Regions from separate parts of the Pseudomonas sp. SDO5215_S409 genome, predicted to be linked through region 2. Evidence: predicted binding sites of a transcription regulator. Region 2 holds the regulator's gene; each other region holds the start of a gene.
What was found. The regulator FliA, encoded in region 2, starts transcription of late flagellar genes. The targets are predictions, from matches to a motif close to CTAAAGTTTNNNNNNNNNNNGCCGNTAA.

Region 1 (8,133 bases), on a different contig from region 2:
ACGATGCACTTACCAGTTTCAACGTCGTAGCCTTTCTCGTCTACATCGGTGCCTTCCCAACGGATCTGGATGCCAATTTCTTTGGCGGCCACTTCAACAAACTCACGTACGGAGTGTTGCTCGCCGGTCGCGATCACAAAGTCTTCAGGCTCGTCTTGTTGCAGCATCAGCCACTGCATTTCCACGTAATCGCGGGCATGGCCCCAGTCACGCAGTGCATTCATGTTGCCTAGGTAAAGGCACTCTTGCAGACCGAGTTTGATACGCGCCAGCGCGCGGGTGATTTTACGGGTTACGAAAGTCTCGCCACGGATAGGAGACTCGTGGTTGAACAGAATGCCGTTGCAGGCATAAATACCGTACGACTCGCGGTAGTTCACGGTCATCCAGTAAGCGTACAGCTTGGCGACGGCATACGGAGAACGAGGATAGAAAGGCGTAGTTTCTTTCTGTGGAATTTCCTGCACCAGGCCGTACAGCTCGGAAGTCGAGGCCTGATAGAACTTGGTTTTCTTTTCCAGCCCGGCAATCCGGATAGCTTCCAGAAGACGCAAGGCGCCCAAGGCGTCAGAGTTCGCGGTGTACTCCGGCTCTTCAAAAGAAACAGCAACGTGGCTTTGTGCTGCCAGGTTGTAGATTTCGTCCGGCTGAACTTCCTGAACGATACGGATCAAGCTGCTGGAGTCGGTCAGGTCACCATGGTGCAACGTCAGATCGTAGCCGGTGGCATGCGGATCGTGGTACAGGTGGTCAATACGCGCCGTATTGAACATGGAACTGCGACGCTTGATGCCGTGAACCGAGTAACCTTTTTTAAGCAGGAACTCGGCAAGGTAAGCACCATCCTGGCCCGTAATACCCGTAATCAACGCTACTTTCTTGTCGCTCATTTGTTCACCAATTTGATTTAACCAATCGAACAGTAAGTCTCTGCTACAGAGCCAAACTCTCGCTTTACCTTCACCTTCCCTGTGGAAACGAGAAGCCTTTCGTCACGCGTTACAACTACTGTTCAGCAATCCATCAGAAGCGCGGTCATCCAACACCTTCCGTGCTGCCTACTCCATTTCACTCCTGCCTCGGCCATGCTGCCGCGGCAGGCTCCAAACAGGCTGTCAATTGACACCCGCACGGCCATAAATGTCCTCGAACCGAACAATATCGTCTTCGCCCAAGTAATCGCCGCTTTGCACTTCAATCAACACCAGATCAATGACCCCCGGGTTCTCGAGGCGATGGGTATGACCTGCTGGGATAAAGGTGGACTCGTTGGTGTTAAGCAAGAACTCGCGATCGTTATTAACCACACGCGCCATACCACTCACCACGATCCAGTGCTCGCTACGATGGTGGTGCATCTGCAAAGACAGCGATGCCTGCGGCTTGACCACGATACGTTTGATCTTGAAGCGCTGACCTTCCTCTAGGGTCGTATAAGTCCCCCAGGGGCGGCGAACCGTCGTATGGTCGTGATGTGTGCGATGACCGCTTTTCTTCAGCTGTGCGGTAATTGCCTTGATGTCTTGCGCATGATCTTTGTGTGCAACCAGCAAGGCATCAGGTGTATCGACAATAAGCAGATCTTCGACGCCGACCAAGGCGGTCAGCCGACGTGGGCTTCGTACGTAATTGTTGCTGGCCGCATGCAAAACAGCTTCACCCTCAATACGGTTACCCTGCTCATCCGGTAAGGACAGCTCACTCATCGCATTCCAGGAGCCGATATCGCTCCAGCCGATATCGCAAGGCACCGTTGCTACTTTGCTTGACCGCTCCATCAGCGCGAAATCGATAGAGATATCCGGGACATTAGCAAAGCTCTGTGGCTCAAGATGCAGGCTGCGATGACCGCTGCCCTGCATCGTCCCCGACCCAGCCAAACAAACGTCGACCGCACTGGAAACATCGGGTGCGCACAGCGCCATTTCTTCAACCAGGGTGCCTGCGCGGAAACAGAACATGCCGGAGTTCCAAAAGTACTCACCGGACTCCAGGTAACCTTTGGCCGTTTCCAGATCCGGTTTTTCGACGAACCGTCTCACCTTGAAACCGGAGCCCAGCGGTTCATTTATGTTTTTCTGAACATAGCCGTAGCCGGTTTCCGGATACTCGGGAGTCACACCAAAAGTCACCAGCAGACCGCTTTCGGCCAACCGCGAGGCAGACTCAACGGCAGCAGCAAATGCTGCCTGGTCATCAATCAAGTGATCGGCAGGAAGAACCAGCATGATGGCATCATGCCCATGAGCTCGGGCAACCTCTTGAGCCGCCACTGCAACTGCCGCTGCAGTATTACGACCGAAAGGCTCAAGAACGAAACTCAGGTTGGTAAAATGGGGGGCGGCTGCACCGTATTCATCGAGAGTTTTGAAATAGAGATCACGGTTAGTGATGGTCAATACTTCGGCCACGCCCTTTAAAGCCAATGCGCGATTGAATGTTTTGCGAATCAAATTACCGCCGTCGGGTAACTCGATAAATGGCTTGGGGTGCGCAGAACGCGAAACAGGCCAGAGACGGCTGCCCGCACCGCCGCAAATAATTACCGGAATAAGCGTCACTCAGTACTCCTTTACGCAATTTCACTTCAAACCGCGCCTCCCTCCCCTGGCGATACGCAGATTTGAAAGCAAAGTAATATAAAAATTGCTTCAATTAAAAAACGCCACACCGTCTATCTGCATAGGGGAGGCAAATACAATAATTTCTTACAAAAGGCGGCATTCTTTCTCAAAAGGCCCTTTTTGTCTAGTTAAAGACAAGCCTCCTCCGCGACCATGGAGGCGTTTCGAGTGAAAAAGCAGCGGTTTTTTCGATCCGTGTCGATTTTCGACTTTGAGGGTACATACACCAACCAAATACAGCCGGAACTTGTCGGTGCCCAGCACCGGGCCGCTGGCCAAAGCTGTCATTTTCCCAACAACACAAGGAGGGAAAATACACCCTAACAATTTCCCCTCAACAATTTCCCGGACCTGCCGACAACTCCTCAAAGCCTTGCGGATTGAACAACCATGCGTAATAACCAACCCGTTACCCAGCGCGAACGTACCTTCCCCGCTCAGCAACGGTTGATCTCAACCACAGATGCCAAAGGCGTGATTACCTACTGCAACGACGCTTTCGTCGAGATCAGTGGGTTTTCGCGTGACGAGCTGGTGCGTGCCCCGCACAACCTGGTTCGCCACCCGGACGTCCCGTCCGCGGTGTTTGCACACATGTGGTCCACGCTCAAACAAGGCTTGCCATGGATGGGCATCGTCAAGAACCGTTGCAAGAACGGCGATCACTATTGGGTCAACGCCTATGTGACGCCGGTCTTCGATGGCAACCAGGTGGTCGGTTACGAGTCCGTGCGGGTCAAGCCCACCGCCGAACAGATCCGCCGTGCCGAGGCGCTTTACCAGCGCATCAACCAGGGCAAGTCCGCTATTCCGCGCCGCGACAAGTGGTTGCCGGTGGTGCAGGACTGGCTGCCGTTTATTCTGGTCAGTCAGTTGAGTTTTCTGATTGGCGTGTGGCTGAACTCGCACTGGGGTTTTGCCCTGGCCGCTGCGCTGTCGGTGCCGCTGGGCCTGTTGGGCCTGAGTTGGCAGCAGCGTGGCCTCAAGCGTTTGCTGCGGTTGGCGGAGCAAACCACGTCCGACCCGTTGATCGCGCAGATGTACACCGACAGCCGGGGCGCGCAGGCGCGGCTGGAGATGTCGATTCTCAGCCAGGAAGCCCGCCTGAAGACGTGCCTGACGCGCCTGCAGGACACCGCCGAGCACCTCAACGATCAGGCAGCGCAGTCCAACACCCTGGCGCATAACAGCTCCAGCGGCCTGGAACGCCAGCGCGTGGAAACCGAGCAGGTGGCGACCGCTGTCAACCAGATGGCCGCCACCACCCAGGAAGTGGCGAGCCATGTGCAGCGCACCGCCGATGCCACTCAGGAAGCCAATCGCCTGACCGGCCGTGGTCGCGACATTGCCGGGGAAACCCGCGAGGCCATTCAGCGCTTGTCCACCGCCGTGGGTGAAACCGGCGTGACGGTGACCCAGTTGGCCAAGGACAGTGACGAAATCGGCGGCGTGGTGGATGTGATCAAAGGCATCGCCGACCAGACCAACCTGCTGGCCCTGAACGCCGCCATCGAAGCGGCCCGCGCCGGGGAGATGGGCCGGGGGTTTGCGGTGGTGGCCGACGAAGTGCGGCAATTGGCCCAACGTACCAGCGAGTCCACCGGGCAGATCCACGCGTTGATCGCCAAATTGCAGCAAACCGCCAATGCGGCCGTGCAGACCATGGACGCCGGGCATCGCCAGGCCGAAGAAGGTGTGGCGCGGGTAATGGAGGCGGACAAGGCGTTGGTGGGGATCAGTGAGGCGGTGGCGCACATCACCGACATGACCACCCAGATTGCCGCAGCGACCGAGGAGCAAAGCTCGGTGGCGGAAGAGATCAGCCGCAATATCAGCACGATTGCCTTGCTGGCGGATCAGACCTCGGAGCAGGCACTTAATTCGGCGCAGTTGAGTGAAGAGTTGACGCATACGGCCAATACCCAGTACTCGCTGGTGGAGCGTTTTAACCGCTGACCCACGCCCACCCGCCTGTTTGGAACGCATTCTGAACGGGCGGGTAGGTCGTAATGCGCTTCTAGCGTGCGCCGATAAACCCGGCCACCGCTACCGCCGCCGCCTGCAGATGTTGCTCATGACTGAACCCCGAAGCCTTCAGCGGCTTTAAGTCATGATCGGCCGCCTCCAGCCACATCAGCGCGATGCTCGGCGATAACACATACCCTTGCACCGCCGCCCGATTGCCCAGCGCATCCCGCTCGCCCTGCACAATCAATGTTCGTGCCTGCAAACCCGCCAAGTGTTCCACCCGCGGTTTCTCGGGCTTGCCCACCGCGTAAAACGGATACCCCAGGCACACCAGCGCGTCCGCGCCCAGTTCGTCCGCCAGCAGGCTGGCCATGCGCCCGCCCATGGACTTGCCGCCAATGGCCAGGCGCCCCGTGACATGGCGTCGCACCTGGGTATACACCTCACGCCAGCATTCGAGCAATTTGGGCGCCGGGTTCGGCGGGCGCTTACCCCCGTCGAGCCGGCGCTGGGCCATGTACGCAAACTCGAAGCGCACGACGTTCACGCCCTGTGCGGCAAGGCGTGCAGCCATGTCATTCATGAAACTCGAGTCCATCGGCGCGCCCGCGCCATGGGCCAAAATCAACGTGCCCAGGGCCTCGCCATGCGCGGCATTCCACAGCCAGCCCTGCGCCTGGACACACTGCGCCCATTGATCCCCGTCAATACTGGCCTTGTGCTCTTCTCCCATGCTTGCCTCGCTTTTTAGTCTGCCTATAACTCCAGCCCAAGCGCCGCATTGGCTTGGGTTGAACCGTGGATGGGGAACCATGAACACTACTTCAAGTACCGCCTACAACTATAAGGTGGTCCGCCAATTCGCCATTATGACGGTGGTGTGGGGCATCGTCGGCATGGGACTCGGGGTTTTTCTCGCCGCCCAATTGGTTTGGCCCGCCCTCAACTTCGACTTGCCCTGGACCAGTTTCGGCCGCCTGCGCCCTTTGCACACCAATGCCGTGATCTTCGCCTTTGGGGGCTGTGCACTGTTTGCCAGCTCGTTCTACACGGTGCAACGCACCTGCCAGACCCGGCTCTTCGCGCCAAAAATCGCGGCGTTCTGCTTCTGGGGCTGGCAGTTGGTGATTGTGCTGGCGGCTATCACCTTGCCACTGGGCTACACCAGTTCCAAGGAATACGCCGAACTGGAATGGCCCATCGACCTCCTCATCACCGTCGTCTGGGTGGCCTACGCCATCGTATTCTTCGGCACGGTGATGCAACGCAACACCCGGCACATCTATGTCGGCAACTGGTTCTTCGGTGCGTTCATCATCACTGTGGCCATCTTGCACATCGTCAATAACCTTGAGATCCCGGTCAGCCTGACCAAGTCCTACTCGCTGTACGGCGGTGCGACGGATGCTATGGTGCAGTGGTGGTATGGGCATAACGCTGTGGGCTTTTTCCTCACCGCAGGCTTTTTGGGGATGATGTATTACTTCGTGCCCAAACAGGCCGAACGCCCGGTGTATTCGTATCGCCTGTCCATCGTGCACTTCTGGGCGCTGATCACGCTGTACATCTGGGCCGGCCCTCACCACCTGCATTACACCGCGCTGCCAGACTGGGCACAGTCGCTGGGCATGGTGATGTCACTGGTGCTGCTGGCCCCGAGCTGGGGCGGCATGATCAACGGCATGATGACCCTCTCGGGCGCCTGGCATAAGTTGCGCAGCGATCCGATCCTGCGCTTTCTGGTGGTGTCGCTGGCGTTCTACGGCATGTCGACCTTTGAAGGCCCGATGATGGCGATCAAGACCGTCAACGCCCTCTCCCACTACACCGACTGGACCATCGGCCACGTCCACGCGGGTGCCCTGGGCTGGGTGGCGATGATCTCCATCGGCGCGCTGTACCACATGATCCCCAAAGTCTTCGGCCGCGAGCAGATGCACAGCCTCGGCCTGATCAACGCGCACTTCTGGCTGGCCACGATCGGCACTGTGCTCTACATCGCCTCGATGTGGGTCAACGGCATCGCCCAGGGCCTGATGTGGCGTGCGATCAACGAGGACGGCACGCTCACCTACTCCTTCGTCGAAACCCTGGTGGCCAGCCACCCCGGCTTCATCGTGCGGCTGGTGGGCGGGGCGATCTTTCTCAGCGGCATGTTCCTGATGGCCTACAACACCTGGCGCACCGTGCGGGCGGCGCCTGCCGAAATCACCGCTGCGGCGCAACTGGCCTGAGGACTCCGTGATGAAACACGAAACGCTTGAAAAAAACGTCGGCCTGCTGATGCTGTTGATGGTGCTGGCCGTGAGCATTGGCGGCCTGACGCAGATCGTTCCATTGTTTTTCCAGGACGTGACCAACAAGCCGGTCGACGGCATGAAGCCCTACACCGCGCTGCAGTTGGAAGGCCGCGATATCTACATTCGCGAAGGCTGCGTGCAGTGCCATTCGCAGATGATCCGCCCGTTTCGCGCCGAAACCGAACGTTATGGCCACTACTCGGTGGCCGGGGAAAGCGTGTGGGACCACCCCTTCCTGTGGGGCTCCAAGCGCACCGGCCCGGACCTGGCCCGCGTCGGCGCCCGCTACTCGGACGACTGGCACCGCGCGCACCTGTACAACCCGCGCAACGTGGTGCCGGAGTCAAAAATGCCGGCCTACCCGTGGCTGGTCACCGCCCAGGTCGACAGCAGCAGCACCGAAACCAAACTCAAGGTGATGCGCACGCTGGGCGTGCCGTACACCGACGAGGACATCAGCGGCGCCGTCGCCAGCCTCAAAGGCAAGACCGAGATGGACGCCCTGGTGGCCTACCTGCAAGTGCTCGGCACTGCCATCAAGAGCAAGAGGTGAACCATGGGATTTGCATATGACGCAGGCACCATTCGCGGCGTGGGCACGCTGGTGGTTGCCATTGCCTTTATCGGGTTGTCGATGTGGGTGTTCAGCCGCCGCCGCACCGCCGAGTTCGAACAGGCGCGCCAACTGCCCTTTGCCGACGAACCCTCGCCCACCGACGCGCAAGCAGCGCCCACTACAAGGAGCCCCCGGCCATGACCACCTTTTGGAGCACATGGATCTGCGTACTGACCCTGGGCAGCCTGGTCGGCCTGGCCTGGCTGTTGATCGGCACGCGCAGGGGCGAAACCCGCGGCAGTGTAGACCAGACCTTGGGCCACGCATTCGACGGGATCGAGGAGTACGACAACCCGCTGCCGCAATGGTGGTTCGTGCTGTTCGCCGCCACGCTGGTGTTTGCCCTCGGCTACCTGGTGCTCTACCCGGGCCTGGGCAACTGGAAAGGCATCCTGCCGGGCTATGAGGACGGCTGGACCCAAGCCAAGGAGTGGGACAAAGAGATGGCCCGCGCCGACGCCCGGTTCGGGCCCCTCTACGCCAAATTCGCCGCCCTGCCGGTGGAAGAAGTGGCCAAGGACCCCCAGGCACTGAAAATGGGCGCACGTCTGTTCGCCTCCAACTGCTCGGTGTGCCACGGCTCGGACGCCAAGGGCGCCTATGGTTTCCCTAACCTTGCCGACAA
Region 2 (8,133 bases):
CAACAAGAGCTGTTGCCTTCACCGGCCCGCGCCCAGGAAACCAAGGAACTGGGCTGGGATGACGTGACCCCGATCGACATGATCGGCCTGGAAGTGGGTTACCGCCTGATTCCGCTGGTGGACCGCAACCAGGGCGGGCAATTGCTGGCGCGGATCAAGGGCGTGCGCAAGAAGCTGTCCCAGGACCTGGGCTTTTTGATGCCCACCGTGCACATCCGCGACAACCTCGACCTGGCGCCCAGCGCCTACCGCCTGACGCTGATGGGCGTGATCCTGGCCGAAGCCGAGATTTACCCCGACCGCGAACTGGCGATCAACCCCGGCCAAGTGTTCGGCAGCCTTAACGGCATCACCGCCAAAGATCCGGCTTTTGGCCTGGACGCGGTGTGGATCGAAATCAGCCAGCGCAGCCAGGCGCAGTCCCTGGGCTACACCGTGGTGGACGCCAGCACCGTGGTGGCCACGCACCTCAACCAGATTCTGTACAAGCACTCCCACGAGCTGATTGGCCACGAAGAAGTCCAGCAACTCATGCAGTTGCTGGCCAAGGCCTCGCCCAAACTGGCCGAAGAACTCGTGCCGGGGGTGCTGTCACTTTCGCAATTGCTCAAGGTGTTGCAGGCGCTGTTGGCCGAGCAGGTGCCGGTAAGGGACATTCGCAGCATTGCCGAGGCCATCGCCAACAATGCCGCCAAGAGTCAAGATACTGCCGCTTTAGTGGCAGCGGTGCGGGTGGGGTTGTCTCGCGCCATCGTGCAAAGCATTGTAGGGCTTGACTCCGAGCTGCCTGTGATCACGTTGGAGCCCAGGTTGGAACAAATATTGCTCAACAGTATTCAGAAGGCCGGGCAGGGCGCTGACGAGGGTGTTCTGCTGGAGCCGAGCATGGCGGAAAAGCTGCAGCGTTCGTTGATCGATGCCGCCCAGCGCCAGGAAATGCAGGGCCACCCGGTGATCTTGCTGGTGGCCGGTCCGGTCCGGGCGATGTTGTCGCGGTTTGGACGCCTGGCTATTCCGAATTTGCACGTTTTGGCTTATCAGGAAATTCCTGACAACAAGCAAGTGACTATCGTCGCGACAGTAGGGCCCAACGGCTGAGGTAGTGGGTTATGCAAGTGAAGCGTTTTTTCGCCGCCGATATGCGTCAGGCCATGAAACTGGTCCGCGACGAGCTGGGCGCCGACGCTGCGATTATTGGCAACCGCCGCATTGCAGGCGGTGTCGAGCTGACGGCTGCCCTTGATTACCAGCCGTCGGCCCTGGCCCCTCGCGTGCCCAACATGGAGCTCGAAGACGAGCTGCGCAAGACCGCCTCGCGTATCGTCTCGGCCCAGGCCGAACTGAGCCTGCGCAGTGACGGCGACGCCAGCACCAGCCGCCAGCTGTTCGCCGGCCTGCCGCTGACTGCAGCCGAGCCGCTGGTAGAGCCGACGTTTGTCGAGCCACCACGCCCTGCCGCGCCAGCCCCGGCCCCGTCTGTGGACTCGCGTGCGCTGGACTCGATGCGCAGCGAGCTCAATGGCCTGCGCGAATTGCTGGAAGTGCAACTGGGTTCGCTGGCCTGGACCCAACTGCAAGGCAGCAAGCCGCAGCAGGCCAACCTGTGGCGCCGCTTGCAACGCATCGGCTTGTCCGGCCCGTTGTCACGCGACCTGCTGGCGCTGACCACCGAAATCGACGACCCGCGCCAAGCCTGGCGCATGCTCTTGGCGCACCTGGCGCGCATGATCGTCACCCCGGAACTCGAACCCCTGGAAGAAGGCGGCGTGATCGCCATGGTCGGCCCCGCCGGCATGGGCAAGACCACCACGCTGGCCAAGCTCGCGGCGCGCTACGTGCTCAAGTACGGCGCGCAGAACATTGCGCTGGTCAGCATGGACAGCTACCGCATTGGCGCCCAGGAGCAGCTCAGGACCCTGGGCCGTATCCTCAATGTGCCGGTTACGCACCTGGACCCAGGCCAGTCGCTGGTCAACGCGCTTGACCCGCTGCTGCGCAAGCGCGTGGTGTTGATCGACACCGCAGGCCTGCAAGCCAGTGATCCGGCGCTGCGCATGCAGCTCGAGAGCCTGGCCGGTCGCGGGATCAAGGCAAAGAATTACCTGGTGCTGGCCACCACCAGCCAGAAGCAGGTGCTGACCGCCGCCTACCACAGCTACAAGCGCTGCGGGCTGGCCGGTTGCATCCTGACTAAACTCGACGAAACCGCCAACCTGGGCGAAGTGCTGAGCCTGGCCATCGCCCATGAGTTGCCGGTGGCTTACCTGACCGACGGGCCGCGCATCCCGGATGATTTGCATCTGCCGCGCCGTCACCAGTTGGTCAGCCGTGCCGTGAGCATACAAATGCAGGAAGAACCCAGTGAGGAAGCGATGGCCGACATGTTCGCGGACCTCTACCACAGCCCGGCCAAACAGGTCGGCTGAGGGCAATATGAATACAGTGCAATGTACCTACATCGGTGGTCTGCAAGCGGTTAACGCGGCCAGCCTGTGTAGCCTGCGTCTCAGCAAGACAAGGTAAAGAAAGAACATGGGCAGCATGCATCCCGTACAGGTGATCGCGGTGACCGGCGGCAAAGGTGGCGTCGGGAAAACTAACGTGTCAGTGAATTTGTCCCTGGCCCTGGCAGAGCTTGGCCGTCGGGTCATGCTGCTGGACGCGGACCTGGGGCTGGCGAACGTCGACGTTCTGCTGGGCCTGACGCCCAAACACACCCTGGCCGATGTGATCGAGGGCCGGTGCGACCTGCGCGATGTGTTGCTGCAAGGCCCCGGCGGGATCCGTATCGTGCCCGCCGCCTCCGGCACCCAGAGCATGGTGCACCTGAGCCCGGCCCAGCACGCGGGCCTGATTCAGGCGTTCAGCGACATTGGCGACAACCTTGACGTGCTGGTGATCGACACCGCCGCCGGCATTGGCGAGTCCGTGGTCAGCTTCGTGCGCGCCGCGCAGGAAGTCCTGTTGGTGGTGTGCGACGAACCCACCTCGATCACCGACGCCTACGCCCTGATCAAACTGCTTAACCGTGACTACGGCATGAACCGCTTTCGCGTGCTGGCCAACATGGCCCAGAGCCCGCAAGAGGGGCGCAACCTGTTCGCCAAGTTGACCAAGGTCACGGATCGCTTCCTCGACGTCGCCTTACAATACGTGGGCGCCGTGCCCTACGACGAGTGTGTGCGCAAGGCTGTGCAAAAGCAGCGTGCCGTCTATGAAGCGTTCCCTCGTTCCAAATGCGCGCTGGCGTTCAAGGCCATTGCCCAGAAGGTCGATACCTGGCCGTTGCCCGCCAACCCGCGGGGGCATCTGGAGTTTTTCGTCGAGCGATTGGTGCATCAGACGAGCGCGGGACCGGTGCTATGACAGCGAGCGGCTACAACCTTTACAAAAAGTCGGCACGTGACAGCCAGGTGGAGCTGATCGAGCGCTATGCGCCGCTGGTCAAGCGCATCGCCTATCACTTGCTGGCGCGCCTGCCGGCCAGTGTGCAGGTCGAGGACCTGATCCAGGCCGGCATGATCGGCCTGCTGGAGGTGTCGACCAAGTACGACGCGAGCAAGGGCGCGAGTTTCGAGACGTACGCGGGTATCCGTATTCGCGGCGCGATGCTCGATGAGGTGCGTAAAGGTGACTGGGCCCCGCGTTCGGTGCACCGAAATACCCGGATGGTCAGTGACGCCATTCGCGCAATTGAAGCAAAAACCGGCCGTGACGCTAAAGATCATGAAGTTGCGGCCGAACTCCAATTGAGTCTCGATGATTACTACGGGATTTTGAACGATACCTTGGGCAGCCGCTTGTTCAGTTTCGACGACCTGTTGCAGGACGGCGAACACGAAGGGCTGCACGAGGACGGCGCGAGTGCTCACCTGGAACCTTCGCGCGACCTGGAAGATGAACGCTTCCAGGGCGCCCTGGCAGAGGCGATCGCCAACCTGCCGGAGCGTGAGCGGCTGGTGTTGGCGCTGTACTACGACGAAGAGCTGAACCTCAAGGAAATCGGTGAGGTCCTGGGGGTCAGCGAATCGCGCGTAAGCCAGTTGCACAGCCAGTGCGCCGCCCGCTTGCGGGGGCGTTTGGGTGAGTGGCGAGCGCGCTGACACGCAGTGTGGGGACACTGTGAACGACACCGCCAGGGCGCAGGTCTTGGTGGTATTGGCCCGTGGTGCACCCCTGGCAGTCCTTTTTGTGTAACGCCTGTTGATTGAAATGGCGCGTCCAGCAGCTGGGCGCGTTTAAGACTGCTTGGAGGTCGAATTGGACAAGAACATGAAAATCCTCATCGTTGATGATTTTTCAACGATGCGGCGGATCATAAAAAACCTGTTGCGTGACCTGGGGTTCACCAACACGATCGAGGCGGATGACGGGTTGACCGCCATTCCGATCCTCAACAGCGGCAGCGTCGACTTTCTGGTAACCGACTGGAACATGCCGGGCATGACCGGTATCGATCTGCTGCGCCACGTGCGCGCGGATGAAAAACTGCGCAACCTCCCTGTGCTGATGGTCACCGCCGAAGCCAAGCGCGAGCAGATCATCGAAGCTGCCCAGGCCGGGGTCAACGGCTATGTGGTCAAGCCCTTCACCGCCTTGGCGTTGAAAGAGAAGATCGAAAAGATCTTCGAGCGCATCCACGGTTGATGCCACCACGGGGGAGCTATGGAGCCTAAAGAAACATCTCAGAGCGATTTTGAGTCGACGCTGAAAAAACACGCTCAGGAGCTGGTCCAGAGCCTTGAAAAAGGCCAGTTCGGCGATGCGGTGCAGTTGATCCACGAGCTCAACCAGACCCGTGACCGCGGCTTGTACCAGGAAGTGGGCAAGCTCACCCGTGAGCTGCACAGTGCGATCGTCAATTTTCACATTGACCCGCACATGCCCCAGGCCGAGGAAGTGTCGCAGATCACCGATGCCACCGAGCGCCTGTCCTATGTGGTCAGGCTGACTGAGGCGGCGGCCAACCGCACCATGGACCTGGTGGAAAACGCCACGCCGCTGGTCAATGGCATGGCCACCGAGGCCAAGGCCCTGAGCACGGACTGGGGGCGCTTCATGCGCCGGGAAGTGGGCGCCGAAGAGTTTCGCGAGCTGGCGCGCCGGGTCGACAGTTTTCTCAACCGCAGCGAGCAGGAGAGCCGCACGGTATCGAGCAACCTGAACGACATTCTGCTGGCGCAGGATTACCAGGACCTCACCGGCCAGGTGATCAAGCGCGTGACCCAACTGGTCACCGAAGTGGAAAGCAACCTGCTCAAACTGGTGTTGATGGCCAGCCAGGTGGACCGCTTTGCCGGTATCGAACATGACCGCGCGGCGATCCTCTCGGAAAAAGATCCACAAAAACACCTCGCCAAGGGTGAAGGTCCGCAGATTCATGCCGATAAACGTGAAGACGTCGTATCCGGACAAGATGACGTAGACGATTTGCTGTCCAGTTTAGGCTTCTAAGGAGCACGCACATGAGCTTCGGCGCCGATGAAGAAATCCTTCAGGATTTCCTTGTAGAGGCCGGCGAAATTTTAGAGCAGCTGTCGGAACAACTGGTCGAGCTGGAAAGCCGACCGGACGATGCCAACCTGCTCAATGCCATTTTTCGCGGTTTTCACACTGTAAAAGGGGGCGCCGGCTTCCTCCAGCTCCATGAGCTGGTGGAGTGCTGCCACATCGCCGAGAACGTGTTCGACATCCTGCGCAAGGGTGAGCGGCACGTCGACTCGGCATTGATGGACGTGATTCTCGAAGCACTGGATGCGGTCAACGGCATGTTTGGCGAGGTGCGCGACCGTGCGCCGATCACCGCGGCCACCCCGCAACTGCTGGCGGCCCTGACGCGCCTGGCAGAACCTGCCGACAACGCACCCGCGCCTGTTGCCGTTGCGGCGCCCGCGCCGGTGGAAGAGCCTGCGGGCGATGTGACCGACAGCGAATTCGAACAACTGCTGGACTCGTTGAACGCCGTCAAGGCTCAGGCCGAGGCGCCCGCTGCGGCGCCTGCTGCGGCCCAGGCGTCGGAAGACATTACGGACGCTGAGTTCGAGTCCCTGCTGGACCAATTGCACGGCAAGGGGCAGTTCGCCCCCGACGCCGTGGCCGCCGCGCCAGCACCTGCCCAGGTGCCGACACCGGCCAACACCGATATTACCGACGACGAATTCGAAGCCCTGCTGGACCAGTTGCACGGCAAAGGCACGTTTGCCGCCGACGCACTGCCGGAAGTGGCCGCCGTGGCCGCTGCGCCGACCCTCGCGGCCCCGGCCGCTGCCGCGCCCGCCGACGATGGCTTGATTACCGATAACGAGTTCGAAGCCCTGCTGGATGAACTGCACGGCAAGGGCAAGTTTTCTGACGTGGCCCAGGCGCCCGCTGCCACTGCTGCCGTGGCCGCACCGGCCCCGGCCGCCGTCGCCAAGCCCGCAGCGCCCGCCCCGGCAAAACCGGCCCCGGCACCTGCCCGTGCCGTGGCCGCGCCCGCCCCGGAAAAATCCCCGGTCAGCGAAGCCGAAACCACCGTGCGCGTCGACACCGCACGCCTGGACGACATCATGAACATGGTCGGCGAACTGGTGCTGGTGCGTAATCGCCTGGTGCGCCTGGGCCTCAACAGCAGCGACGAGGCCATGCAAAAGGCCGTGTCGAACCTGGACGTGGTCACCGCCGACCTGCAAACCGCCGTGATGAAAACGCGGATGCAGCCGATCAAGAAAGTCTTCGGCCGCTTCCCGCGCCTGGTTCGCGACCTGGCGCGCCAGCTCAAAAAAGAGATCAACCTGGAGTTGGTGGGCGAAGAAACCGACCTGGACAAAAACCTCGTCGAGGCCCTGGCCGACCCGCTGGTGCACTTGGTGCGCAACGCGGTTGACCACGGCGTGGAAACCCCGGAAGAGCGCGAAGCCGCGGGCAAGAACCGCCTGGGCAAGGTGATTCTGGCGGCCGAACAGGAAGGCGACCACATCCTGCTGTCGATCACCGACGACGGCAAGGGCATGGACCCGACCGTTCTGCGCAACATCGCGGTCAAGCGCGGCGTGATGGACAAGGACGCCGCCGACCGCCTCACCGACACCGACTGCTACAACCTGATCTTTGCCCCGGGCTTCTCGACCAAGACCGAGATCTCTGACGTGTCCGGCCGCGGCGTGGGCATGGACGTGGTGAAGACCAAGATCAGCCAGCTCAACGGCTCGATCAACATCTACTCGACCAAGGGCCAGGGCTCCAAGATCGTTATCAAGGTGCCGCTGACGCTGGCGATCATGCCCACCCTGATGGTGATGCTGGGCAACCAGGCGTTCGCCTTCCCGTTGGTCAACGTCAACGAGATCTTCCACTTGGACCTGTCGCGCACCAACGTGGTGGACGGCCAGGAAGTGGTGATCGTGCGTGACAAGGCATTGCCGCTGTTCTACCTCAAGCGCTGGCTGGTGGCTTCGGCCAAGCATGAGGAGCAGCGTGAAGGTCACGTGGTGATCCTGTCCGTGGGCACCCAGCGCATCGGCTTTGTGGTCGATCAACTGGTGGGCCAGGAAGAAGTGGTCATCAAGCCTTTGGGCAAAATGCTGCAAGGAACGCCAGGCATGTCGGGCGCGACCATTACCGGTGACGGTCGGATCGCGCTGATTCTCGATGTTCCGAGCATGCTCAAGCGTTACGCCGCACGGCGTATTTGATTCTGGCAGGGCAGGGCGGTAGGCCCTCGCCCGGCCTAACGGAGTGTTTATGGCAGTCAAGGTCCTGGTGGTGGACGACTCGGGTTTCTTCCGCCGCCGCGTCTCGGAAATTCTTTGCGCCGACCCGACCATCCAGGTGGTCGGCACGGCCAACAACGGCAAAGAGGCGATTGATCAAGCCCTGGCGTTGAAGCCGGACGTGATCACCATGGACTACGAGATGCCGATGATGGACGGCATCACGGCGGTGCGGCACATCATGCAGCGCTGCCCGACCCCGGTGTTGATGTTCTCCTCGCTCACCCATGAAGGCGCCCGGGTCACCCTGGATGCGCTGGATGCGGGCGCAGTGGACTTCTTGCCGAAGAACTTCGAAGACATCTCGCGCAACCCCGACAAGGTCAGGCAACTGCTGTGCGAGAAGGTCCACAGCATTTCGCGCAGTAACCGCCGTAGCCTG
Region 3 (8,133 bases), on a different contig from region 2:
GGGTGGAAACGCCTGTGGCAGAAGTGGCCAAGACCAATTTGAGCAAACGCCGCACCATCGACAACCTTCTGGAAGAGCGGCGCTTGCAGAAACAGTTGGCCGATTACGACTTCGATCTCTAATCGACCCAACAAAAAGCAGAAGCCTCCCGTGCGGAGGCTTTTTAAATGTCGCTTTCTCTGCGGGTAACGCCCCTAGACCAGGCCATTGCGCTGCGCCAACTCGATCAGGTCCACCAGGGAACGTGCATTGAGTTTGAGCAGCAAGCGCGTCTTGTAGGTGCTCACGGTCTTGTTACTGAGAAACATGCCGTCGGCAATCTCCTTGTTGCTTTTACCGCGGGCCAATTGCTGCAACACCATCATTTCGCGGCCGGATAAACGCTCGACCATATCGGCTTCACTGGCGTTGCCCATGGTGGAGCGCACCGAATTGAGGGCCTGGTTCGGGAAATAACTGTACCCGGACAGCACGGCCTTTATGGCACTCAGCAACTCGGTCAGGTCCTGCTGCTTGCACACATAACCCGCCGCCCCGGCCTGCATGCAACGCATCGAGAAATGACCCGGGGCCTGGGACGTGAGCACCAGGACTTTGAAGGGCGTAATCTGTTTGGTCGATGACAGTCGACAGATAACTTCCAGGCCATCAAGTTTAGGGATTCCGATATCCAGTATGACGATATCCGGCATATGCTCCCGCGCAAGTTGCAAGGCATCGACACCGTTATCGGTCTCGGCGACGACCTCATAACCATGACGCTCCATTAGCATACGCACAGCAAGACGAATGACGGGATGATCATCCACGATCAGCACTTTATTCATGAGCAAGTCCAATTTCGCTGTTCGAATTATTTAGAGCCAGCACAATAGCCTAGTCGTTTCGACGTTGGCATAGCGCTCCCCCCCAAGCAACAGCAAGCAGAGACACACCCCACAACGAGATAGGACTTAGCCTACAAAAAAACGCTAAGAAAGAAGTCATGCACTTTATGACGACTTTCAGAACTTTCCCGGCGCATACATATTTTGAGTGAAAAATCCCAAGCCAACAGAGGGTTGGGTAAACACACCGCACATACCTTTCAGGAAATGCCCCTTGCCCGCCGACGAAGGACGTGTGGGCAGGGGCGAAAAGACGATTATGAAAAGTTCCATTTAACATAGGCTCAGTACTCGATAATTCCTACAGAAATGTCAGCGCTCTACAGACTCACTGCACATGCCTGAGTGAAATTTCTGTCATACATAGTTCCGCTAAATGGGCAGATAAGTCCCCCACTCAATGTTTCTGCCAATAAGCGAGCGCCACGCACTCAAAAGAACCGGCCTACAAATAAACACCGCCTAAACCTTATTGCCAAAAATCCACGCCAGCCGTTTAAAAAATAAACATGACTCACATGACATCCACTTTTTAAAACGCAAAAAAAAGGCCCCTTAACAAAGGAGCCTTTTGCTACCGCCTGATGCGCTTAGAACAACTTGCGACCTTTGTTGGCCGCGATGCGCATACGCAGGGCGTTCAGCTTGATGAACCCCGCCGCGTCCGCCTGGTTGTAGGCACCGCCGTCTTCTTCAAAAGTGGCGATGTTGGCGTCGAACAGCGAATCATCGGACTTGCGACCGGTGACGATCACGTTGCCCTTGTACAGCTTCAGGCGCACAACGCCGTTCACGTTGGCCTGGGACGCATCGATCATCTGTTGCAGCATCAGACGCTCAGGGCTCCACCAGTAGCCGGTGTAGATCAGGCTGGCGTACTTGGCCATCAACTCGTCTTTGAGGTGAGCGACTTCGCGGTCCAGGGTGATGGACTCGATGGCGCGGTGAGCGCGCAGCATGATGGTGCCGCCCGGAGTTTCGTAGCAACCGCGGGACTTCATGCCCACGTAGCGGTTCTCGACGATGTCCAGGCGGCCGATACCGTGTTGGCCGCCGATGCGGTTCAGGGTGGCGAGCACGGTGGCCGGGGTCATTTCCACGCCGTCCAGTGCGACGATGTCACCGTTGCGGTAGGTCAGTTCCAGGTACTGGGCCTGGTCTGGTGCGTTCTCCGGGGAGACGGTCCAGCGCCACATGTCTTCTTCGTGCTCGGTCCAGGTGTCTTCCAGCACGCCGCCTTCATAGGAGATGTGCAGCAGGTTGGCATCCATCGAGTACGGGGACTTTTTCTTACCGTGACGCTCGATCGGGATTGCGTGCTTTTCAGCGTAATCCATCAGCTTTTCACGGGACAGCAGATCCCATTCGCGCCAAGGCGCAATCACTTTCACGCCGGGCTTGAGCGCGTAGGCACCCAGTTCAAAACGCACCTGGTCGTTGCCCTTGCCGGTCGCGCCGTGGGAAATGGCGTCGGCGCCGGTTTCGTTGGCGATTTCGATCAGACGCTTGGCGATCAGCGGACGTGCGATGGAAGTACCCAGCAGGTACTCGCCTTCGTAGACGGTGTTGGCGCGAAACATCGGGAAAACGAAATCGCGGACGAATTCTTCACGCAGGTCGTCAATGTAGATCTCTTTCACGCCCATGGCTTGCGCCTTGGCACGTGCAGGTTCGACCTCTTCGCCCTGGCCCAGGTCAGCGGTGAACGTCACCACTTCACAGTTATAAGTATCCTGCAGCCACTTGAGGATCACCGAAGTGTCCAGGCCGCCGGAATACGCGAGAACGACCTTGTTTACGTCGGCCATGCCATCACTCCACGGGGTTGTACGGAAAGCCGTCGATTCTACCGACCAAAACCGTGGAATTACAGAGGCGCGACAGCAAATGAAGATAAAGCGACAGATTATGTCGAGGCAGCGACGAATCGCCGCACTTTATGACGTGACAGCCGCGCCGCTCGGGCCTTTGGCTTGCGGCACCGGTTTTTCAGCAGCGGGCACCCGCTCAAGCTGGATGTTCACCCGGCGGTTTTTCGCCCGGTTGGCCGCGTTGGTATTGGGGGCCAAGGGGTAGCTTTCACCGTGAAAGCGCAACGTTATCTGCGACTCGGCAATGCCGTTGGCCTTGAAATAGTCCATCACGGCCAGTGCGCGACGGCGCGACACGTCCCGGTTGGTCAAGCGGTTGCCGCTGTTGTCGGAATGGCCGTTGAGCTCGATGTGATTGACGGTGGGGTCGGCCTTCATGAACTCCAGAATGACCGCCAAGCGGGCCTTGGCGGCCGCATCCAGCTCGATTCCGCCACCGGGAAAGCCCACTTCGGTCTGCTTGACCTGCTCGAAATTCATCGACAGCAACTTGGCGGTACACAGCTGATAGTCGCTGTAGGCCTTGCCGAACTTCACCGGCAACAGGCGAATTTCGGAGTAGCCGCCGTCGCGACCGTAATGGCGCACCGTCGGGCTACGCCCTTCGAGCAAGCCGGTGAACAGGCGACCGGCCTGGGCTTGGGAGCTGTTGAACAGCACATCGCCCGTGCCCACCCGCACCGCGCCCAAATTGATATCGCCACGCCCCGGCTGCCACGGCGCTGCCGCCGCCAGCAAGGTAGCGGAACCCCCGCCGAGCGCGCCGCTGTAGGCTTTCAGACGAAATGTCGCCTGCTCACCCGCACGGCGTACAAACTCGCCCGAGCCAAAATCGGCGATCGGCTGGCTCAAGCGGCACTCGAACTTATCGCCTTCCACCTTCCACTCAATATTTTCCAGACGCGTCTGGAACGTGAGGGCCATCGCGGGCAGGCTGGCAAACACACTGAGCAGGGCTAGATAATGCTGGCGCACGGGAGGCTCCACTGGTTTTTACAACACTTCACAGCGTCATACATCGTTAAGGCATACCTGGGGATATCGGTCACGTCCGGCAAAACTTGATAGCGAGTGCCTGCAAGAGGCTTTTCCGGTAGCATTCCCACCCAGATTGACCCGCCTGGAATTCCCAATGTCCGACCGCCTGACCCTGCTGCGTCCCGACGACTGGCATATTCATCTTCGCGATGGTGCTGCGTTGCCTCAAACCGTGGCCGATGTAGCGCGCACGTTTGGCCGCGCCATCATCATGCCCAACCTGGTACCTCCGGTGCGCAACGCCGCTGAAGCCGACGCCTATCGCCAGCGCATCCTCGCTGCACGGCCGACCGGCAGCCGCTTCGAACCGTTGATGGTGCTGTACCTCACCGACCGCACCCAGCCCGAAGAGATTCGCGCCGCCAAGGCCACAGGCTTTGTCTACGCCGCCAAGCTGTACCCGGCCGGGGCGACCACCAACTCCGATTCCGGCGTGACCAGCATCGACAAGATCCTGCCGGCCATCGAAGCGATGGCCGAGGTGGGCATGCCGCTGCTGATCCACGGCGAAGTCACCCGGGGCGATGTCGACGTGTTCGACCGCGAGAAGATCTTCATCGACGAGCACATGCGCCGCCTCGTCGAGCGGTTCCCCACCCTCAAGGTGGTCTTCGAGCACATCACCACCGCCGATGCCGTGCAGTTCGTCACCGAGGCTGCGGCCAATGTCGGAGCGACCATCACCGCGCATCACCTGCTCTACAACCGCAACCACATGCTGGTGGGCGGGATTCGGCCGCACTTTTATTGCTTGCCGATCCTCAAGCGCAACACCCACCAGGTGGCGCTGCTGGATGCCGCGACCAGCGGTAACCCGAAGTTTTTCCTCGGCACCGACTCGGCCCCTCACGCCCAGCACGCCAAAGAAGCGGCGTGTGGTTGCGCAGGCTGCTACACGGCCTACGCGGCGATCGAGCTGTATGCCGAAGCGTTCGAGCAGCGCAATGCCCTGGACAAACTCGAAGGTTTTGCCAGCCTCAACGGCCCGCGCTTTTATGGCCTGGCGGCGAACACCGACCGCATTACCCTGGTCCGCGAAGACTGGACCGCACCTGCCAGCCTGCCGTTTGGCGACCTGACCGTTATCCCGCTGCGCGCCGGTGAAACACTGCGCTGGCGCCTGCTGGAGGAACAGCTGTGAGTGAAGACCATTACGACGACGAACCCGAACATGGCGGTGGCGGCGGTTCCCGTCACCCGATGGCCGCACGTTTTCGCGGTTATCTGCCGGTCGTTATCGACGTAGAAACCGGCGGTTTCAACTGCAACACCGACGCGCTGCTGGAAATCGCCGCGACCACCATCAGCATGGATGAACAGGGTTTCGTCTACCCCGATCACACGCACTTTTTCCGTGTGGAGCCGTTTGAAGGCGCCAACATCGAAGCCGCTGCGCTGGAGTTCACCGGGATCAAGCTGGACCACCCGCTACGCATGGCCGTGAGTGAGGAAGCCGCGCTGACCGATATCTTTCGCGGTGTGCGCAAGGCCCTCAAAGCCAACGGCTGCAAGCGTGCGATCCTGGTTGGCCACAACAGCAGTTTCGACTTGGGCTTCCTGAACGCCGCCGTGGCGCGCCTGGACATGAAACGCAACCCGTTCCACCCGTTCTCCAGCTTTGACACCGCCACCCTCGCGGGCCTGGCGTATGGCCAGACCGTGCTGGCCAAGGCCTGTCAGGCCGCCGGTATCGACTTTGACGGTCGTGAGGCCCACTCGGCCCGCTACGACACCGAAAAGACCGCCGAGCTGTTCTGCGGCATCGTCAACCGCTGGAAAGACATGGGCGGCTGGGAAGACTTCAACGACTGAGCCACCCGCGCATAAAAAAACCGGCCTTCTCAGGCCGGTTTTTTTGTACCGCGAACCCGGCTTACAGCTTGCCAGCGTTCTCGGACAGGTAAGCCGCAACGCCTTCTGGCGAAGCGTTCATGCCCTTGTCGCCTTTTTTCCAGTTGGCCGGGCACACTTCGCCGTGCTCTTCGTGGAATTGCAGAGCGTCGACCAGACGGATCAGCTCTTCCATGTTGCGGCCCAGCGGCAGGTCGTTGACGATCTGCGAGCGCACAACGCCCTTGTCATCGATCAGGAAGGCGCCACGGAATGCCACGCCGCCTTCGGACTCAACGTCGTAGGCCTTGGCGATGTCGTGCTTGAGGTCAGCCGCCATGGTGTATTTGACTTTGCCGATACCGCCATCGTTGATGGCCGTGTTGCGCCAGGCGTTGTGGGTGAAATGGGAGTCAATGGACACGGCAACCACTTCAACGTTACGCGCCTTGAAATCGTCCATGCGGTGGTCCAGGGCGATCAGCTCGGACGGGCAGACGAAGGTGAAGTCCAGCGGGTAGAAAAACACCAGGCCGTATTTGCCTTTGATGGCTTCAGACAGCTTGAAGCTGTCAACGATTTCGCCATTGCCGAGGACAGCTGGAACGTCGAAATCTGGGGCTTGTTTGCCGACGAGTACGCTCATTGGATATCTCCTGGTGGTGATTGAAGTAAACGGGTCGAATCGTGAGTGTGCCGTGGATAAACGACAACCCGGTGACGCGATACCCTCTTCGTAAAGACCGACCATCATACCTGAAAAAATCCGTTCGTCAGCGCGCCAAACGGCCAACCCCTCCACCTCAAGAAACTACTTTGACAATCATTCTCGTTAACATTAAGATCCACCGCACTTAAGCCTTAAACCCGCGATGGTTCTCCCTTATGTATGTCTGCCTCTGCAAAGGCGTCACCGACGGACAAATCCGCGATGCAATCTACGAAGGTTGCTGCAGCTACAAGGAAGTGCGTGAAACCACAGGCGTTGCGAGCCAATGCGGCAAATGTGCCTGCCTTGCCAAGCAAGTGGTACGCGAAACGCTGACCAAGCTGCAAACCGCCCAGGCGGCCATGCCCTACGCGGCAGAATTTACACACGCCTGATCAGGCATGTTTTAAAGAACCGGACTCAGTGTCCGGTTTTTTTATGCCCGTAATTCAATTAGTTAGCGTCAAGACGCGGAACACAAACATTCTTATTCCGATTAATTTTCATTTATTATTCAATAACTTAGGTTTGACACCCCTAGTTGTCCAGCTCAAACTCCGCTTCTACACAGCGATTACAGGGCAGGACCCCAACCATGAAAGGCGACATCACAGTCATCCAGCATCTCAATAAGATCCTTGCCAATGAACTGGTCGCGATCAATCAATACTTCCTGCATGCACGCATGTACGACGATTGGGGTCTGGAGAAGCTGGGCAAGAAAGAATACAAAGAGTCCATCCAGGCCATGAAAGACGCGGACACGCTGATCAAGCGCATCCTCTTTCTGGAAGGCCTGCCGAACGTGCAGGACCTGGGCCGGTTGAGCATCGGTGAAAACACCGAAGAAATGATCACCTGCGACCTGGGCCTGGAACACAAGAGCCACACCGACATCAAGGCCGCCATCGCACATTGCGAAACGCACGGCGACTTCGGCAGCCGCGAGTTGCTCGAAGACATCCTCGAAGACCAGGAAGAACACATCGACTGGCTGGAAACCCAACTGGGCCTGATCGGCAAAGTGAGCCTGGAGAACTACCTGCAATCGCAGATGGGCGAATAACCCGCCCACTAAAAAGCCCCGCTCTCTGTTGGAGAAGCGGGGCTTTTTATGGCCTGTGATAATCAGGCTTCGGTCTTGGCTGCCGCTTTTGCCGCCGCGTCCTTGACCAGGGTCTGCAACTCACCGTTGGCGAACATCTCGGTGATGATGTCGCTGCCGCCGACCAGTTCACCGGCTACCCACAGCTGCGGGAAGGTTGGCCAGTTGGCGTACTTGGGCAGGTTGGCGCGAATTTCCGGGTTCTGCAGGATGTCTACGTAAGCGAATTTTTCGCCACACTGCATGATGGCCTGGGAGGCCTTCGCGGAGAAACCGCACTGAGGCGCGTTCGGGGCGCCTTTCATGTAAAGCAGAATGGTGTTGTTGGCAATCTGCTCTTTAATCGTTTCGATGATATCCATGGAACACCTCGGCTGGAACTTTGCGACTCACAGGTCGGCACGGTGGCGCATTGTAACGCAAACCCTAGCGTGACGCTCGGGCTCTGCGTCGGACAATTCTCACGCGGCCGCTACCTGCACCGGCACCCCGTTCAAGGCGGCATTGCCCGACAACTCATCCAAATGGCGCTCGTCCGTCAGGTCATTGGCACTCGCGCCGGGCTGGCCGCTGGCGATGCTCATCTGCACGCCGGGCCGGCCATGGCCCCAGCCGTGCGGCAGGCTGACCACCCCCGGCATCATGTCCGGGCTGGCCAGCACCTCCACCTCGATCGTGCCAATGCGCGAACTC

Region 1: a site for FliA is predicted at 2,958-2,985, ahead of ACW9H9_RS20620 (methyl-accepting chemotaxis protein). Genes of this name have one in related genera too.
Region 3: a site for FliA is predicted at 3,797-3,824, ahead of ACW9H9_RS04760 (flagellar protein MotY). Genes of this name have one in related genera too.

What each region holds. Positions count from the first base shown of each region.
Region 1 is NZ_JBSVWN010000044.1:8,965-17,097, forward strand. It holds gene gmd (GDP-mannose 4,6-dehydratase) at 1-890, opposite strand, end outside; gene ACW9H9_RS20615 (mannose-1-phosphate guanylyltransferase/mannose-6-phosphate isomerase) at 1,116-2,561, opposite strand; gene ACW9H9_RS20620 (methyl-accepting chemotaxis protein) at 3,015-4,580, shown strand; gene ACW9H9_RS20625 (alpha/beta family hydrolase) at 4,642-5,325, opposite strand; gene ccoN (cytochrome-c oxidase, cbb3-type subunit I) at 5,405-6,826, shown strand; gene ccoO (cytochrome-c oxidase, cbb3-type subunit II) at 6,837-7,445, shown strand; gene ACW9H9_RS20640 (cbb3-type cytochrome oxidase subunit 3) at 7,449-7,649, shown strand; gene ccoP (cytochrome-c oxidase, cbb3-type subunit III) at 7,646-8,133, shown strand, end outside.
Region 2 is NZ_JBSVWN010000014.1:6,132-14,264, reverse strand. It holds gene flhA (flagellar biosynthesis protein FlhA) at 1-1,098, shown strand, start outside; gene flhF (flagellar biosynthesis protein FlhF) at 1,110-2,426, shown strand; gene fleN (flagellar synthesis regulator FleN) at 2,533-3,366, shown strand; gene fliA (RNA polymerase sigma factor FliA) at 3,363-4,103, shown strand; gene ACW9H9_RS10090 (chemotaxis response regulator CheY) at 4,273-4,647, shown strand; gene ACW9H9_RS10085 (protein phosphatase CheZ) at 4,666-5,454, shown strand; gene ACW9H9_RS10080 (chemotaxis protein CheA) at 5,466-7,673, shown strand; gene ACW9H9_RS10075 (protein-glutamate methylesterase/protein-glutamine glutaminase) at 7,723-8,133, shown strand, end outside.
Region 3 is NZ_JBSVWN010000005.1:185,338-193,470, forward strand. It holds gene ACW9H9_RS04745 (PA3496 family putative envelope integrity protein) at 1-122, shown strand, start outside; gene ACW9H9_RS04750 (response regulator) at 195-827, opposite strand; gene ACW9H9_RS04755 (argininosuccinate synthase) at 1,478-2,695, opposite strand; gene ACW9H9_RS04760 (flagellar protein MotY) at 2,825-3,733, opposite strand; gene pyrC (dihydroorotase) at 3,891-4,937, shown strand; gene rnt (ribonuclease T) at 4,934-5,608, shown strand; gene ACW9H9_RS04775 (peroxiredoxin C) at 5,670-6,272, opposite strand; gene ACW9H9_RS04780 (bacterioferritin-associated ferredoxin) at 6,512-6,730, shown strand; gene bfr (bacterioferritin) at 6,931-7,401, shown strand; gene grxD (Grx4 family monothiol glutaredoxin) at 7,464-7,802, opposite strand; gene ACW9H9_RS04795 (molybdopterin oxidoreductase family protein) at 7,902-8,133, opposite strand, start outside.